DNA from 2 places in the Micromonospora sp. CPCC 205554 genome. Region 2 is predicted to be linked to the other one. Evidence: riboswitches for the same ligand, from Rfam matches in the RefSeq annotation. Region 2 holds a riboswitch; the other holds the start of a gene.
What was found. A riboswitch is a leader RNA that binds a small molecule or an ion and turns the genes downstream of it on or off. The one in region 2 is predicted to bind cyclic di-AMP.

Region 1: another riboswitch for cyclic di-AMP. It lies ahead of V6U82_RS00415 (transglycosylase family protein); the one in region 2 lies ahead of V6U82_RS14495 (coiled-coil domain-containing protein).

Annotation. Positions count from the first base shown of each region.
Region 1 is NZ_JBAKHP010000001.1:81,513-88,980, forward strand. It holds gene V6U82_RS00400 (transglycosylase domain-containing protein) at 1-1,239, shown strand, start outside; gene V6U82_RS00405 (M4 family metallopeptidase) at 1,649-3,712, shown strand; gene V6U82_RS00410 (YbaB/EbfC family nucleoid-associated protein) at 3,881-4,330, opposite strand; gene V6U82_RS00415 (transglycosylase family protein) at 4,514-5,149, opposite strand; cyclic di-AMP (ydaO/yuaA leader) riboswitch at 5,148-5,293, opposite strand; gene V6U82_RS00420 (LLM class flavin-dependent oxidoreductase) at 5,465-7,027, shown strand; gene V6U82_RS00425 (winged helix-turn-helix transcriptional regulator) at 7,075-7,468, shown strand, end outside.
Region 2 is NZ_JBAKHP010000009.1:799-8,266, reverse strand. It holds gene V6U82_RS14505 (HelD family protein) at 1-1,553, shown strand, start outside; gene V6U82_RS14500 (cation diffusion facilitator family transporter) at 1,645-2,559, shown strand; cyclic di-AMP (ydaO/yuaA leader) riboswitch at 2,703-2,833, shown strand; gene V6U82_RS14495 (coiled-coil domain-containing protein) at 2,838-3,911, shown strand; gene V6U82_RS14490 (SRPBCC family protein) at 3,937-4,389, opposite strand; gene V6U82_RS14485 (STAS domain-containing protein) at 4,491-4,850, opposite strand; gene V6U82_RS14480 (hypothetical protein) at 5,273-5,677, shown strand; gene V6U82_RS14475 (BON domain-containing protein) at 5,838-6,512, shown strand; gene V6U82_RS14470 (redoxin domain-containing protein) at 6,572-7,069, shown strand; gene V6U82_RS14465 (DsbA family protein) at 7,066-7,468, shown strand, end outside.

The DNA.
Region 1 (7,468 bases), on a different contig from region 2:
CGCGGCCAGCCGCGCAACTGGCAGGCGGCGCTGGTGGCGGTGGAGCCGGGCACCGGCCGGGTGCTCGGCTACTACGGCGGCGACAACGGCTCGGGTGCGGACTACGCCGGCTGGTACTACGACGAGAACGGCGAGACCCGCGGGTTCGGCCAGCATCCGCCGGGGTCGTCGTTCAAGGTGTACGACCTGGCCGCCGCCGTACGCGACGGGATCTCGGTGAAGCAGCGGTTCGACTCGCCGGACACCAAGGAGTTCCCCGCCTCGGGACGCACCAGGGGCAGCGCGGCCGGGCCGATCCGCAACGCCGAGCGCGCGCCCTGCCAGCCGGACTGCGCGCTCTGGGAGGCCACCGTCGCCTCGCTGAACGTGACCTACTTCGAGCTGACCGAGAAGCTGGGCACCGACAAGGTGATCGAGATGGCCCGGCAGGCCGGCGTGGAGTCGATGTGGGAGACGGTCCGGGGCAATCCCCGGCCGCAGCGCGTCGACCTGCGCAGCGATCCCGCCGACGAGGTGGCGAAGCGGTTCTCCACCGAGGTCGGGATCGGGCAGTACGGCATCACCGTGCAGGACCACGCGAACGGGATGGCGACGTTCGCGGCCGGCGGCAAGCGTGCGGACGCGCACTTCGTCCGATCGGTGACCAAGGACGACGAGGAGGTGTGGACGGAGCAGCTGCGGACGACGGACCTGGGCCTGGACCGGGAGGCGATCGACCAGCTCGACTGGACGCTGCGCCGGGTGCGGGCCGCCGAGCTGGGCAACGGCTGGGACTCCGCCGGCAAGACCGGCACGTGGCAGGCCGGGCAGAGCACCACGCAGAACGTGCACACCTGGATGGTCGGCTGGACCGGCGCGCTCGCCTCGGCCGTCTGGCTGGGCACCACCGACGGCAAGCCGCTGCGGACGAAGGGCGGCAGCTACGAGGTGTACGGCTCGACCGGCGCCGCGCCGATCTGGCGGCAGTTCATGACCCGGGCCACCGCGGCGATGAAGCTCGACCCGGGCAAGTACCGGTTCGGCGAGCCGACGTTCCCCGGCGAGACCCCGGCGCCGACCCGGTCGGCTCCGCCGCCGACCACCGCCGCACCCTCGCCGTCGGAGTCGCCGAGCCCGAGCCCGAGCCGGTCGAGCCCGAGCCCGGACCCGACCGGCCGGCCGACCTCGCGGCCGACGCTGACGCCGTCGCTGCCACCGCTGCCCACCGTGTCGCCGACACGTACCCGCGGCCCGCGCTGACCGGCCGGGCGGCGGCTCGGCCGCCGCCCGGCCGCGCGCGGCGGCCTCGCGTCTATGCGCGCCATTCGCACACAGCGGCAACGTCCGCAATTTGCACCGCCGCTCATCCACCGTCGGCGATATTCGCCCTGATCAGCGCCTATTGAAGATCATGGTTGCCTGAATCGACGCGCGCGGCGACACGCCCGACTGCCAGTCGTTGCCCAGGTCACCCATTGCTCCGGGCTCGCGCGGCGTGTGATCGTGCACCAGCGAGCCGCCGACCCCCGGCGGATCGCGACGGTCGATCTGTCGACCCGGAGCCACGCCGGCAGCTCCGGTGACCGGCCGTCACCCTGCCTCGCACCACCGCGCCGCCCGTCCCCACCGGGCTCCGTGCGGCGCGCCTGTAGAACAGGAGCAAACCCCCGTGAAACTCTCACCTCGCCTCGCCGCGCTCACCGGCGCGGCCGCGGCCGGCCTGCTCGCCGCAGGGACCGCCGCCGCCGTGCAGGCCGCGCCGCCCGGACCCGCCGCCCCCGACCCGGCGCAGGCCCGCGCGACCGCCGCCGACTCGGCCCGCGCGCTGGTCGCGAACCGCCCCGCCTACCTGCAGGCCGGCTCCGACGACGCGTTCGTCCAGAAGCCGGTCATCTCCTCCGAGGGCACCCAGTACGTGCCCTACGAGCGCACCTACAAGGGCCTGCCGGTGGTCGGTGGCGACTTCGTGCTCGCCACGGACGCGGCCGGCAACCTCAAGTACGCCTCGGTCGCCCAGCAGCGGCCCATCGGCGCCCTCGCCACCACGCCCGCGCTGACCCGGGACGCCGCCGCGAAGACGGCGCGCGCCCAGCTCACGACCGTGAACGCGGTCGAGGGCACCACGCTCGTGGTCTACACGCTCGGTGCCGCACCGGCGCTGGCCTGGGAGACCACGGTACGCGGCACCGGCGCGGACGGCCCCAGCCGGCTCACAGTCGACGTCGACGCCCGCACCGGCGCGGTCCTGCGCAAGCAGGAGCACGTGGTGCGCGGCACCGGCACCGGCGCCTGGAACGGGCCCAGCCCGCTCACGCTCAACACCACCCAGTCGGGCTCCACGTACACCATGAAGGACCCGACCGTCACGAACCTGAGCTGTCAGGACGCGGCGAACAACACCACGTTCAGCGGCTCCGACGACGTCTGGGGCAACGGCACCGCGACCAACAAGGAGACCGGCTGCGTGGACGCGTTGTTCTCCGCGCAGACCGAGCACAAGATGCTCTCCCAGTGGCTGGGCCGCAACGGCGCCAACGGCAACGGCGGATACTGGCCGATCCGGGTGGGCCTCAACGACCAGAACGCCTACTACGACGGCAGCCAGGTGCAGATCGGCAAGAACACCGCCGGCCAGTGGATCAGCTCGCTGGACGTGGTGGCGCACGAGATCGGCCACGGCATCGACGACAACACCCCCGGCGGCATCTCCGGCGGCGGCACGCAGGAGTTCGTGGCGGACACGTTCGGCGCGGCCACCGAGTGGTTCGCCAACGAGCCGTCCAGCTACGACGCGCCGGACTTCCTGGTCGGCGAGAAGATCAACCTGGTCGGCTCCGGCCCGATCCGCAACATGTACAACCCGTCGGCGCTCGGCGACCCGAACTGCTACTCCAGCAGCATCCCGTCGACCGAGGTGCACGCCGCGGCCGGCCCGGGCAACCACTGGTTCTACCTGCTGGCCAACGGCAGCAGCCCGACCAACGGGCAGCCGTCCAGCTCGACCTGCAACGGCAGCAGCGTGACCGGCCTCGGCATCCAGAAGGCCATGAAGATCATGTACAACGCGATGCTGCTGAAGACCTCGTCCTCGTCGTACCTGAAGTACCGCACCTGGACGCTCCAGGCGGCGAAGAACCTCTACCCGGGCGGCTGCGCGGAGTTCAACACGGTCAAGGCGGCCTGGGACGCGGTGAGCGTGCCGGCCCAGTCCGGTGACCCGACCTGCGCCGGCGGCACCCCGACGCCCACGCCGAGCACCACGACCACCCCGCCGTCGGGCGGCTGCTCCGGCAACAAGCTCGCCAACCCGGGCTTCGAGTCGGGCAACGTGAGCTGGAGCGCCTCGTCCGGCGTCATCACCACCGACAGCGGCCAGGCCGCGCACGGTGGCTCGTACAAGGCGTGGCTGGACGGGTACGGCTCGTCGCACACCGACACGCTCAGCCAGTCGGTGACGATCCCGGCCGGATGCCGGGCGACGTTGAGCTTCTGGCTGCACATCGACAGCGCGGAGTCGACCACCAGCACCGCGTACGACAAGCTCACCGTCAAGGCGGGCGGCACCACGCTGGCCACCTACTCCAACCTGAACAAGGCCACCGGCTACGTGCAGCGGTCCTTCGACATCTCGTCGCTGGCCGGAACCACGGCGACCGTCTCGTTCAGCGGCGTGGAGGACAGCTCGTTGCAGACGTCCTTCGTCGTCGACGACACCGCGGTCATCCTGAGCTGACCGTGGCGTGCGCGGCCGGTCGTCGTCCTCCCGGCGGCCGGCCGCCTCGCCGTGTCAGGCCGGTGCCGCGTGCGGGGCCGGTGCCGTGCCGGACCGGTGCCGCGCCGCGAGTGGCCGGAGCCGCGCGCCGGGGCGGCGCCTCGTCGTGCCGGGGCGTGTGCGGTCGGGTCAGGCCGGGCGCCCGGCCCGGGACGGGGTGCCGCGGTCGCGGTGGATCCGCGCGGCCGCCTCGTGCATCGCGCGGCCGAACAGTTCGGCCTGGTCGCCCATGCTGCCGAGCCGGGCGGCGAGCGCGTCGGCGTCGGCCCGCGCCGATGCGCTGACCTGGGCGTCCAGCTCGGACAGCGCGGCGTTGGCGGCGGTGACGAGGTGTCCGCAGAGGACGTCGAAGGGCTCGCCGGCCAGCTCCGGGTCGATCGTCACGGAATCCAGCCGGCCACCTTGGACGGCGACCGCACGGACCCGCCCGCCGGCGGCCGTGCCCTCGGCGCGGAGCAGGTCGCCCGGCTCGCCGTCGGCGTGCGCCGAGGCCCGGGAGCGCATCGCGGTGAGCGCCTGCTGCGTGCGGGTCAGCAGCTCGTCGAGGCTCGCGGCCGCCGAGAACGGGTCGTTGGTCATTTCCGCGCTTTCTTCACGTCTTAGCCGAGCACCGTGACCCTAGCAACAGGCTCCGACTAATCGCGGTCACCGGCCGTCGCGGGCCGCGCCCCGGCGCCGGGAGCAGGCCGGACACCGGCGACGCGGCGTGTCGCGCACGGGCGGACGGCCGGACGGACCGGCCGGGCGTTCTCCGGACCGCTGTCAGCGCAGGCGCAGCCGCTGACCGGGGAAGATCAGGCCCGGGTCGTCGCCGACCACGGCGCGGTTGCGCTCGTGCAGGGCACGCCAGCCGCCGTCGACGCGCTGCGCCACGGCGATCTCCGACAGCGTGTCCCCGCGCCGGACCACGTACGTCCCGGCACCGGTCGCGGGCTGCGGCGCGACCTTCGTCGCGGGCCGCTCCGGCGCGGCCTTGCGGGGGGCGGCCCGCTTCGGGGCGGCCTTGCGCGGGGTGGCCTTCTCGGACCGGGTCGCCGCGGCGCTCGCCGAGCCGCCCTTCCTGCCGCAGACCGGCCACGCGCCGATGCCCTGCCCGCGCAGCACCTTCTCGGCGACGGCGATCTGCTCGGACCGGCTGGCCAGGTCGGCGCGGGCGGCGTACTTCTGCCCGCCGTAGCCGTTCCAGGTGGCGCGGGAGAACTGGAGCCCGCCGTAGTAGCCGTTGCCGGTGTTGATCTTCCAGTTGCCGCCGGATTCGCAACGCGCGACCGCGTCCCAGTTGACGCCCGCGCTGGCCGGAGCGGCCGGGCCGAACAGGGTCGCGGCGCCGACGGCGGCGCCGGCCAGAACCGCTCCGAGAGCGGTACGGCGGCTTCGGGCTGAGTATTCAGTTGCCATGTGGATTCCTCCACGCCGACGAGGTGAGCTGTCGGGTTCGGGCCGAGGAGCCCGGCCGCCGGTGGCGGCTTCACCCCGAGGTGACGATGCACCGTGGAACGTGTGGTTCCCCCGCTCCCGCACGAGGTTCGGTTACCGGGGCCGGCGGCGGGATTTGGCGTTTCCGGCCCGCGGTGTCCGCGTCTGCGAACGAAACCGACGCTAGGGACGTTTTGCGACGATCGTCCACTTCTTGTGATGCTCTTCACCCGGCCGGGCTACCGGCGGCGGCGCTACGGTGGCAGGGCCAGGCAAGATCACGGGAGGGCGGGACGGATGACCGATCACGGACACGAGCTGACCTTCGGCGGTTTCCTCACCCCCGCCGCCGGGCAGCCCGACCAGGTGGTGGCGCTCGCCCGGCTCTGCGAACAGGTCGGGCTGGATTTGGTCACGTTCCAGGACCACCCGTACCAGCCGGGCTTCCTGGACACTTGGACGCTGATGTCCTACCTGGGCGCGGCCACCGAGCGCATCCGCCTGGCCGGCAACGTGCTCAACCTGCCGCTGCGCCAGCCGGTGGTGCTGGCGCGCAGCATCGCCAGCCTGGACCTGCTCACCGGCGGCCGGGTCGAGCTGGGACTCGGCGCGGGCGCGTTCTGGGACGCGATCGAGGCCGCGGGCGGGCGGCGCCTGTCCCCCAGGGCCGCCGTCGAGGCCCTGGACGAGGCGATCCGGGTGATCCGCGAGGTCTGGGACACCGACCGGCGCGGCATGATCCGCGTCGACGGCGAGCACTACCGGGTGGTCGGCGCCAAGCGCGGGCCGGCGCCGGCGCACCCGGTGGGCATCTGGGTCGGCGCGTACAAGCCGCGCATGCTGCGCCTGGTCGGCCGCGCCGCGGACGGCTGGCTGCCGTCCCTGTCCTACCTGCCCAAGGGCCCCGACGAGCTGCCCGCCCTGAACGCGCTCGTCGACGAGGGCGCCCACGCCGCCGGGCGCGACCCGGCCGCGATCCGCCGCATGCTCAACGTGACCGGCACGTTCGCCCGCTCGTCGGCCGGCTTCCTGGCCGGGCCGCCGGACCAGTGGGTGGAGGAGCTGGCCGGGCTCACGCTGGAGCACGGCATCACCACGTTCATCCTCGGCAGCGACGAGCCGCGCGCGATCCAGATATTCGGCCAGGAGGTCGCGCCCGCGGTGCGGGAGCTGGTCGCCGCCGAGCGCGCCACGCCCGGCGACGGCGCCCGCGCGGCCGCCGAGGAGCAGACCACCGCCGGCGGCCCGAGCACGCTCGGCGTCACCCCCACCCCCGACCCGGGGGTACGCCTGAGCGCGCGCCGCCCCTGGGACGAGTCCACCCGCCCGAGCGCCCCGCCGCCGCCGGACGGACACGTCTACCCGGCCCGGGGACAGGCCGCCGGGCAGCACCTGGTGGACGTGCACGACCACCTGCGCCAGGAGCTGGCCCAGGTGCGCGACCTGCTGGAACAGGTCAAGCGGGGCTCGGTCTCGCCGGGCCGGGCGCGGGCCGCCCTCAACGAGATGACCATGCGGCAGAACAACTGGACGCTCGGGGCGTACTGCGCGGCGTACTGCACGATGGTCACCCAGCACCACGGGCTGGAGGACGCCTCGATCTTCCCGCACCTGCGCCGCTCCGAGGCCGGCCTGGCCGCCGTGCTGGACCGCCTGGAGGAGGAGCACGTGGTGATCCACGGGGTGGTGGAGAGCGTCGACCGGGCGCTCGTCGAGCTGGTCCGCCGGCCCGGCGACTTCACCGGCCTCCAGGAGGCGGTGGACCTGCTCACCGACACGCTGCTGTCGCACCTGTCGTACGAGGAGCACCAGATCGTGGAGCCGCTGGCCCGGCACGGATTCTTCCCCGGCCAGCTGTGAGGTAGCTGACTTTTGCTTTCCTAAGTCAGGTGGGTACCGTCGACGCCATGACGGACCTCCTCGCGCAGCGTGACTCCTGGTCCACCGCCAACTGCTCGATCGCCCGGGCGCTGGAGGTGGTCGGCAACCGCACCACGCTGCTCCTGCTGCGGGAGGCGTCGTTCGGCACCCGCCGCTTCGACGACTTCGCCCGGCGGGTCGGTGTCAGCGAGCCGGTGGCCGCCGCCCGCCTCAAGCAGCTCGTCGCCGACGGGCTGCTCGACCGGCGTCCCTACCGCGAGCCCGGGCAGCGCACCCGTGACGAGTACGTGCTCACTGCGAAGGGGAGCGACCTGATCCCGGTGCTGGTCGCGCTGCGGCAGTGGGGCGACGCGTACGCCGCCGACGAGGCCGGCCCGGCGGTCCGGGTGGCCCACGAGGAGTGCGGCGCCGCGGTGCACG
Region 2 (7,468 bases):
AGGCGATCCGCTCCCCCGGCAACGGCGTCACGATCGTCTCCGGCGGCCCGGGCACCGGCAAGACGGCGGTGGCGCTGCACCGGGCCGCGTACCTGCTCTACTCCGACCGGGCCCGGTACGCCGGCGGCGGCATCCTGGTGGTCGGCCCGTCCGGCGTGTTCGTCGAGTACATCGCCTCGGTGCTGCCCTCGCTGGGCGAGGAGACCGCCACGCTGCACTCGCTCGGCTCGCTGTTCCCCGGCCTGTCCGCGTCCCGGACCGACCCGCCGGACGTGGCGGCGGTGAAGGGGTCGCTGCGGATGCGCCGGGTGCTGGAGCGCGCGGTACGTGACGCGGTGCCGGACTCGCCCGCCGAGCTGCGCCTGCTCTACCGGGGCGAGCTGCTGCGCCTGGAACGCCCCGCGCTGGACGCGATCCGGGACCGGACGCTGGCCCGGGGCGCGCGCCGCAACGAGGTACGCCGGGCGGCGTTCGACGCGGTGCTCGCCGCGCTCTACGCGCAGGCCCGCACGCTGCGGGTGGGCCGGCTGCCGGAGCAGCCCGCGTTCGAGGACGAGATTATCGAGCGGCCGGAGTTCCGCGAGTTCCTCAAGGCGTGGTGGCCCCGGCTGCACCCGCGGCACGTGCTGGACTGGCTGGCCCGCCCGGACCGGCTGCGCCGCTACGCGGGCGGGATCCTCTCCTCGGCGGAGATCCGGCTGCTCGGCGACGCGTACCGGAGCCTGGCGACCGAGGGGCTGACGGTGGCCGACATCGCGCTGCTGGACGAGCTGGACGCGCTGCTCGGCAAGCCGGTGCAGCGGGCCCGGCCCAAGCGCGACCCGTACCAGCTCGCCGGTGGTGTGCGCGAGCTGAGCACGTACGCCGACCGGCAGCGCGCCGCCCGCGCGGCGGCGCGGGAGCGTCCGGGCGACTACCGCGACTACGCTCACGTGGTGGTGGACGAGTCGCAGGACGTCTCGCCGATGCAGTGGCGGATGATCGGCCGGCGCGGGCGGCTGGCGTCCTGGACCGTGGTCGGTGACCCGGCGCAGACCGCCTGGACGGGCGACCCGCAGGAGCTGGACCGGGCCCGTGACCAGGCGCTGGGCCGGCGCAAGCGGCACCGCTACGAGCTGACCACCAACTACCGCAACTCGGCGGAGATCTTCGCGGTGGCGGCGGCGGAGATCCGCCGGCTCTACCCGGATCTGCCGCTGCCCGACGCGGTCCGGTCCACGGGCGTTCCGCCGATCGAGCGCACGGTGCCCGCCGCCGACCTGCCGGCGGCCACCGTCGAGGCGGCCGAGGCGCTGCTCGCGCAGGTGGAGGGCACCGTCGGCGTGATCACGCCGGTGCCGCGCCGGGACGAGGTGGCGGGCTGGCTGGGCGCGCTCGGCGCGGGCCGGCTCCAGGTCGTCACCAGCCTCCAGGCCAAGGGCATGGAGTACGACGGCGTGGTGTTGGTGGCGCCGGGCGAGATCCGGTCCGACCCCGGCTCGGGCGTGCGCACGCTCTACGTGGCGCTGTCCCGGGCGACCCAGCGCCTCACCACGCTCGACCCGGTGGGGTGACGGGCCCCGCCGCCACCCACAGTTCACTTGCACACATAGCGATGTGAACATACATTGGGCCGGGCCGGTACGCGGCAGGGAGGGTGTTGGCGTGGGCGCAGGTCATGACCACAGCGGCGCGGTGGCCAACGCGGCACACCGCCACCGGGGCCGTCTCTGGGCCGCATTCGCGCTGCTCGCCGCCCTGATGGTGGTCGAGGCGGTGGCCGCCTTCACGACCGGCTCACTGGCGCTGCTCTCCGACGCCGGGCACATGTTCACCGACGTCCTCGGCATCGGCATGGCCCTCGCGGCGATCACCGCCACCCGCCGCGCCGGCACCGACCCGCAACGCACGTTCGGCCTCTACCGGCTGGAGGTGCTCGCCGCCCTCGCCAACGCCGTGCTGCTCGGCGCCGTCGCCATCTACGTCCTGGTCGAGGCGGTACGCCGCTTCGGCGAGCCGCCGGAGGTGCTGGCCGGTCCGATGCTCGTGGTGGCGGTGCTCGGCCTGCTCGCCAACATCGTCGCGTTCGCGCTGCTGCGCGCCGGGTCGAAGGAGAGCATCAACCTGAGGGGGGCGTACCTGGAGGTGCTCGGCGACCTGCTCGGCTCGCTCGGCGTGATCGCCGCCGCGCTGGTCATCGCGGTGACCGACTGGTGGTGGGCGGACCCACTGGTCGCCGTCGGGATCGGCCTGTTCATCCTGCCGCGCACCTGGCGGCTCGGCCGGGCCGCGCTGCGCATCCTGGTGCAGGCCGCGCCGGAGCACCTCCAGGTGACCGCCGTGCGCGACCGGCTGGCCGCCGTGCCCGGCGTGGCCGAGGTGCACGACCTGCACGTCTGGACGCTCACCTCGGGCATGGAGGTGGCCTCGGCACACCTGACCACCGACCCGGGCGTGGACCCGGGCGGGGTGCTCGCCGCCGCGCGGGCCGCCCTGCACGAGGACTTCTCCATCGACCACGCCACGTTGCAGGTCGAACCCGGAGCGTCAGCCGGCGTGTGCGGACCGACCGAGTGGTGATTAGGACACACTTAAATCACTGTGACTGATGTAGTCTTATGCCGGTTTTGCCCCGCCTAGTGGCACTCCTCCACGGAGCCGTGCCCGGGCAGCGCCGGTAGTCTCGGTCGCGGCCGCACCCGCGGGCGCCACCGGCCCCGGTGGGGCGGCCGTCGCCTAATCGTCCGCAGGGACGAGCCGGGGAACCACGTACGTGGGGTGCATCCGCGTCAGCGGTAGGGATCTTCCGTCCCGAACCCGTCAGCTAACCCGGTCGGCGCTGACGGAAGGACGTGTGAATGCCCCCAGTGGCACCTGTACGACGGACGGCCGCCCGGTTGGCGGCCCTGCTCGTCGCGACGCTGACCCTCGGCGTCGCGACCGTTCCGGCCTCCCCCGCCTCGGCGGCGCCGGCGACCGGCCTGCTCGCCGCCGCGCCCGGCGACGACGAGGGCGGCACGCCCGAACTGCGCGCCCAGCTCGACGCGGCCAGCAAGGGCTGGCTGGAGGCGAAGGCCGCGCTGAACCGGTCGGTGAGCCGCCAGAAGCAACTCAACGAACAACTCAAGACGGTCGGCGCCGAGCTGGCCGTCCGGGACGCCAAGGTCGGCGAGATCGCCGCCGTGGCGTACCGCAACGGCCGCCTGGGCACCGCCGGGGCGCTGCTCGGCAGCAGCAGCCCGGAGGGTTTCATGGACCGGGCCGCGGCGCTGGAGCAGGTCGCCGCGCACGAGGACCGTACGCTGCGCGACCTGATCGCCACCCGGGACGAGGCCACCCGCACCCGAGTCCAGCTCGACGGCGAGATCCGCGAGCAGCGCAAGCAGGTCGCGGTGATGGGCAAGCGCAAGGAGCAGGCCGAGCGCGCCCTGGAGGTGGCGAACGACCGGGCTTCGCGCAGCAGCAGCGGCGGTGGCAGCGTCCAGGGCACCTCCAGCAAGAACGCGAAGCCCGCGCCGCGCAACTCGGACGGCTCCTGGCCGTCGGAGTCGTGCAGCGTCAACGACCCGACCCCGGCGAACGGCTGCATCACGCCGCGCACGCTGCACGCGCTGCAACAGGCCAAGGCGGCGGGCTTCACCCGGTACGTCTCCTGCCACCGGCCCAGCGGCTCGGGTGAGCACCCGAAGGGGCGGGCCTGCGACTTCGCCGCGCAGAAGAACGGCTTCGGCGGCGTGGCCACCGGCGGCGACCGGACGTACGGCAACAACCTGGCCGCGTACTTCGTGCGCAACGCCGACCCGCTCGCCGTGCTCTACGTGATCTGGTTCAAGCAGATCTGGCTGCCCAGCAGCGGGTGGAAGTCGTACAGCGGCGGTAACGGCGACCCGTCCAGCGACCACACCAACCACGTGCACCTGTCGGTGTACTGAGCGCGCCCGGAAGGGACCGGCCGGATCAGGCCGGCCGGCCCTCCAGGGTCGCTCCGAGACGCGCCGCCAGGCCCAGGTGAGCCGCCCGGGCCTGGCGGAACGCGTACCCGAACAGCGGCGCCGGCGCGGTGAGCGTGATCTCCACGTCGATGCGTACCGTGCCGTCGGGCTCGTCGCGCAGCCGGGTGTGGTTGCGTACCGTCGTGGCGGGTTGCTGCCGTGCCACGGTGACCACCTCGTCCTCGCTCGCGATCAGCACGTCCGCCTGGTACGTGACCGGGAAGTGCAGCGGGCCGAGTTGCAGCCGGTCGGTGATCGCGTAGCTGGCCAGCGCGCCCGGCCGGGACGGCAGCGTCCGGACCCGGACGATCAGCGGATGCAGCTCACCCTGGCGACTCAGGTCACCCAGCAGGGCCACCGCTTCGGCCCGGCTGCACCGGGCCTGCACGGTGTAGCTGAAGCTGTCGCTGCTCTGCAAGCGGGCCCCCTCGCCGTCGTGCGTCGCGACGATCGTCCCGTACCGACGCCGGACTGGCAACGGGTAGAAGGTCCCCTGGCCGCAGGGGGTGTGAACGGCGCTCAGGCGCCGGGCAGCACCTCGGGGGTGTCGTCGGCGAACCACGGCTCGGGCGCGCCGAACAGGCCGAGCAGGCCGGTCACCCAGAGCTGCCGGTGCACGAACCGGCTCGGCTCGGTGACCACGAGCTTGACGCCGCTGACCTCGCAGGTCTGGAAGCCCGCGACCATGGCGCTGATGCCGACCGAGTCGATGAACGTGACGAGCCGCATGTTCAGCTCGATCCGCGAGGGACGGCCCTTCGCGAGCACTTCGGCGATCGCTTCCCGCACCTCGTACGCGGTGTCGACGTCGATCTCCCCACGGGGCGCGATCTGGACGACACCACCCGGCCGCACCGACTTCACGATCGACAGGCTCACGCGAGCACCTCCACTCGCCCATGACGGGCGCCTCATCAGTACGCGGGCCGCGACCGAGCGTATTCCTCCGACGGCCCGGTCGCCACCCCCCGGGATGAGCAATTCGCGAACTGGGCACACCTGGGCGTACCCAATCCGGACCTCCGGGTTCCAGTTTCCCCTTCGAGGCCGGCCGCGGCCAGCCCTGCGGCCGGGCGGGCCCGGCCGATCCGCCGACCAGGGTAGCGGGCGCACGCACGTCCCGTGGGCACCGGTCCCGGCGCGTTCGGGTGGTTCGTCCCGTTCGCCGCCCCGGGCCGCCCGTGACCGGGGCATGGTTTGCCGGGCGCGCCGGTGGGGCACTGCCCGAGACAGTGAACCCGCCGGATGGGCACCGGAGTCCGAAGTGGCCGCCGGCCTTCGGCACCCGAGGAGGTAGAACGATGTTCGGATCCAACCTGCTGGACCGCCGGGGCAAGGCCGAGCGGGTCGCCGACCAGGCGTGGCAGCACCTGCTCTCCGCCGTCGGTTCCGCCGGTGACAGCGTGCGCGACGCCACCCGTACCGCCCGCCGCAGCTCCTCCGGCCTGGCCGACGACGCCACCGACCTGGTCGGCTCCGCCGCCGAGGAGGCACGCCGCCGCGCCGGCCTCGCCTTCGACGCGCTCGCCGGCCGCCGGCCCGCGCTGCCCTGGACGCTGCTGATCGCGGCGGCGCTCGCCGGCGCGGCGATCGGCTGGGCCGCCGGGACCGCGGCGCGCGCCGCCGGCAGCCGGGACCGCGCCGCGGACGAGATCGAGTTCGTGGACGTGGACCGGCCGAACTCCCCGGCCGGCCTGGACGGCTGACCCCACCCGTACGACACGACGACGGCCGCTCCCGGGACTCCCGGGGCGGCCGTCGTGCTGCTTCACCCGCAGCGGGTGAGGGCCGCTCACCCGGGACAGGCGCAGGATCGCGGGTGCGGGAGCACGTGCCCGCGCCGCGATCGACGGGAGGGAGAGCCGGATGGCCACCGACACGATCACGCGTACCGACCGGGACATCCAGTCCGCCGTGCTCGACGAGCTGACCTGGGAGCCGCGGGTCGGCCCGGACGAGATCGGGGTGACCGTCACCGAGGGCGTGGTGACGCTCACCGGCCGGGTGGACAGCTACGCCAAGAAGTGGGCCGCCGAACGGGCCGCGCACCGGGTCGCCCGGGTCCGCGCGGTCGCCAACGACCTCGCCGTCCGGATCGACACCGGGGCCGGACGGGATGACCCGGAGATCGCCGTCGCGGCCGTACGGGCGCTGGAGTGGGACGCGTTCGTACCGATCGAGGCGTTGCAGGTGACCGTGGCCGACGGCTGGGTCACGCTGCACGGCGAGGTCGAGTGGGAGTACCAGCGGCGGGCCGCCGAACGGTCGGTCGCCCGGCTCACCGGCGTACGCGGGGTGAGCAACGGGATCGCCGTGCGCCCCGCGGTGCACGCCGACGGCCGCGACCTGGCCGAGCAGATCGTGGACGCGCTGACCCGCAACCGCGCCACCGAGGCCGAGGAGGTCGACGTACGGGTGCACGGCGACACGGTGCTGCTGGACGGGCAGGTCCACTCGGCCGGCGAGCGCGAGGAGATCGAGCGGGTGGTGTGGAACGCCCCCGGCATCCGGGAGGTGCACAACCACCTCGTCGTGCGCTGACCGGAACCACCCCGCCCGGGTGAGCCCGCCTCACCCGGGCCGCGGCCAGGGTGGGAGGCATGAGTGATCCGAACGGGCTGATCACACCCGGGCAGGCCGCGCCCGGGTTCACGCTGCCGGCGGCGCCGGACGGGCGCGAGGTGGGCCCCGGGCAGTTCCGGGGCCGTCCCGTGGTACTGGCGTTCTACCCCGCGGACTGGTCACCGGTCTGCGGCGAGCAGATGGCCCTGTACCAGGCCGCCCTGCCGGAGCTGGAGCGGTACGACGCGGTGCTGCTGGGCATCTCGGTGGACAGCGTCGACTCGCACCGGGCGTTCGCCGAGAGCCGGGGCATCCGGTTCCCGCTGCTCGCCGACTTCGAGCCCAAGGGTGAGGTGTCGCGCCGGTACGGGGCGTACGCGCCGCACGGGCAGTCGGAGCGGGCACTCGTGGTGGTCGGCCCGGACGGCCGGGTGGCCTGGAGCCATCTGTCCCCGCCCGAGGTGAACCCGGGCGTGGACGGCATCCTCGACGCGCTGGAGCGGCTGGACTCGGATCGGCGGGTGAGTGCCGCATGACCACGCCCCTCCAGGTCACCACCGCACGGCTGCGGATCCCGGTGACCGAACGCGACCATGTCCGCGGGCCGGTGGACGCGCCGGTCACGATCGTCGAGTACGGCGACTTCCAGTGCCGGTTCTGCGGCGCCGCCTACCCGAACCTGACCGAGGTGCTGCGCCAGCGGGCCGACACGGTGCGGCTGGCGTACCGGCACTTCCCGATCACCAACGTCCACCCGTACGCGGAGAGCGCCGCGGAGACCGCCGAGGCGGCCGCCGCCCGGGGGCGGTTCTGGGAGATGTACGACTGGCTCTACCAGCACCAGGACCAGCTCGACCCGGTGCACCTGTCGCTGGGCGTCGAGCAGATCGGCCTGTCGCCGGAGGAGATCGCCGCGGAGGTCGGCCGGCAGGAGT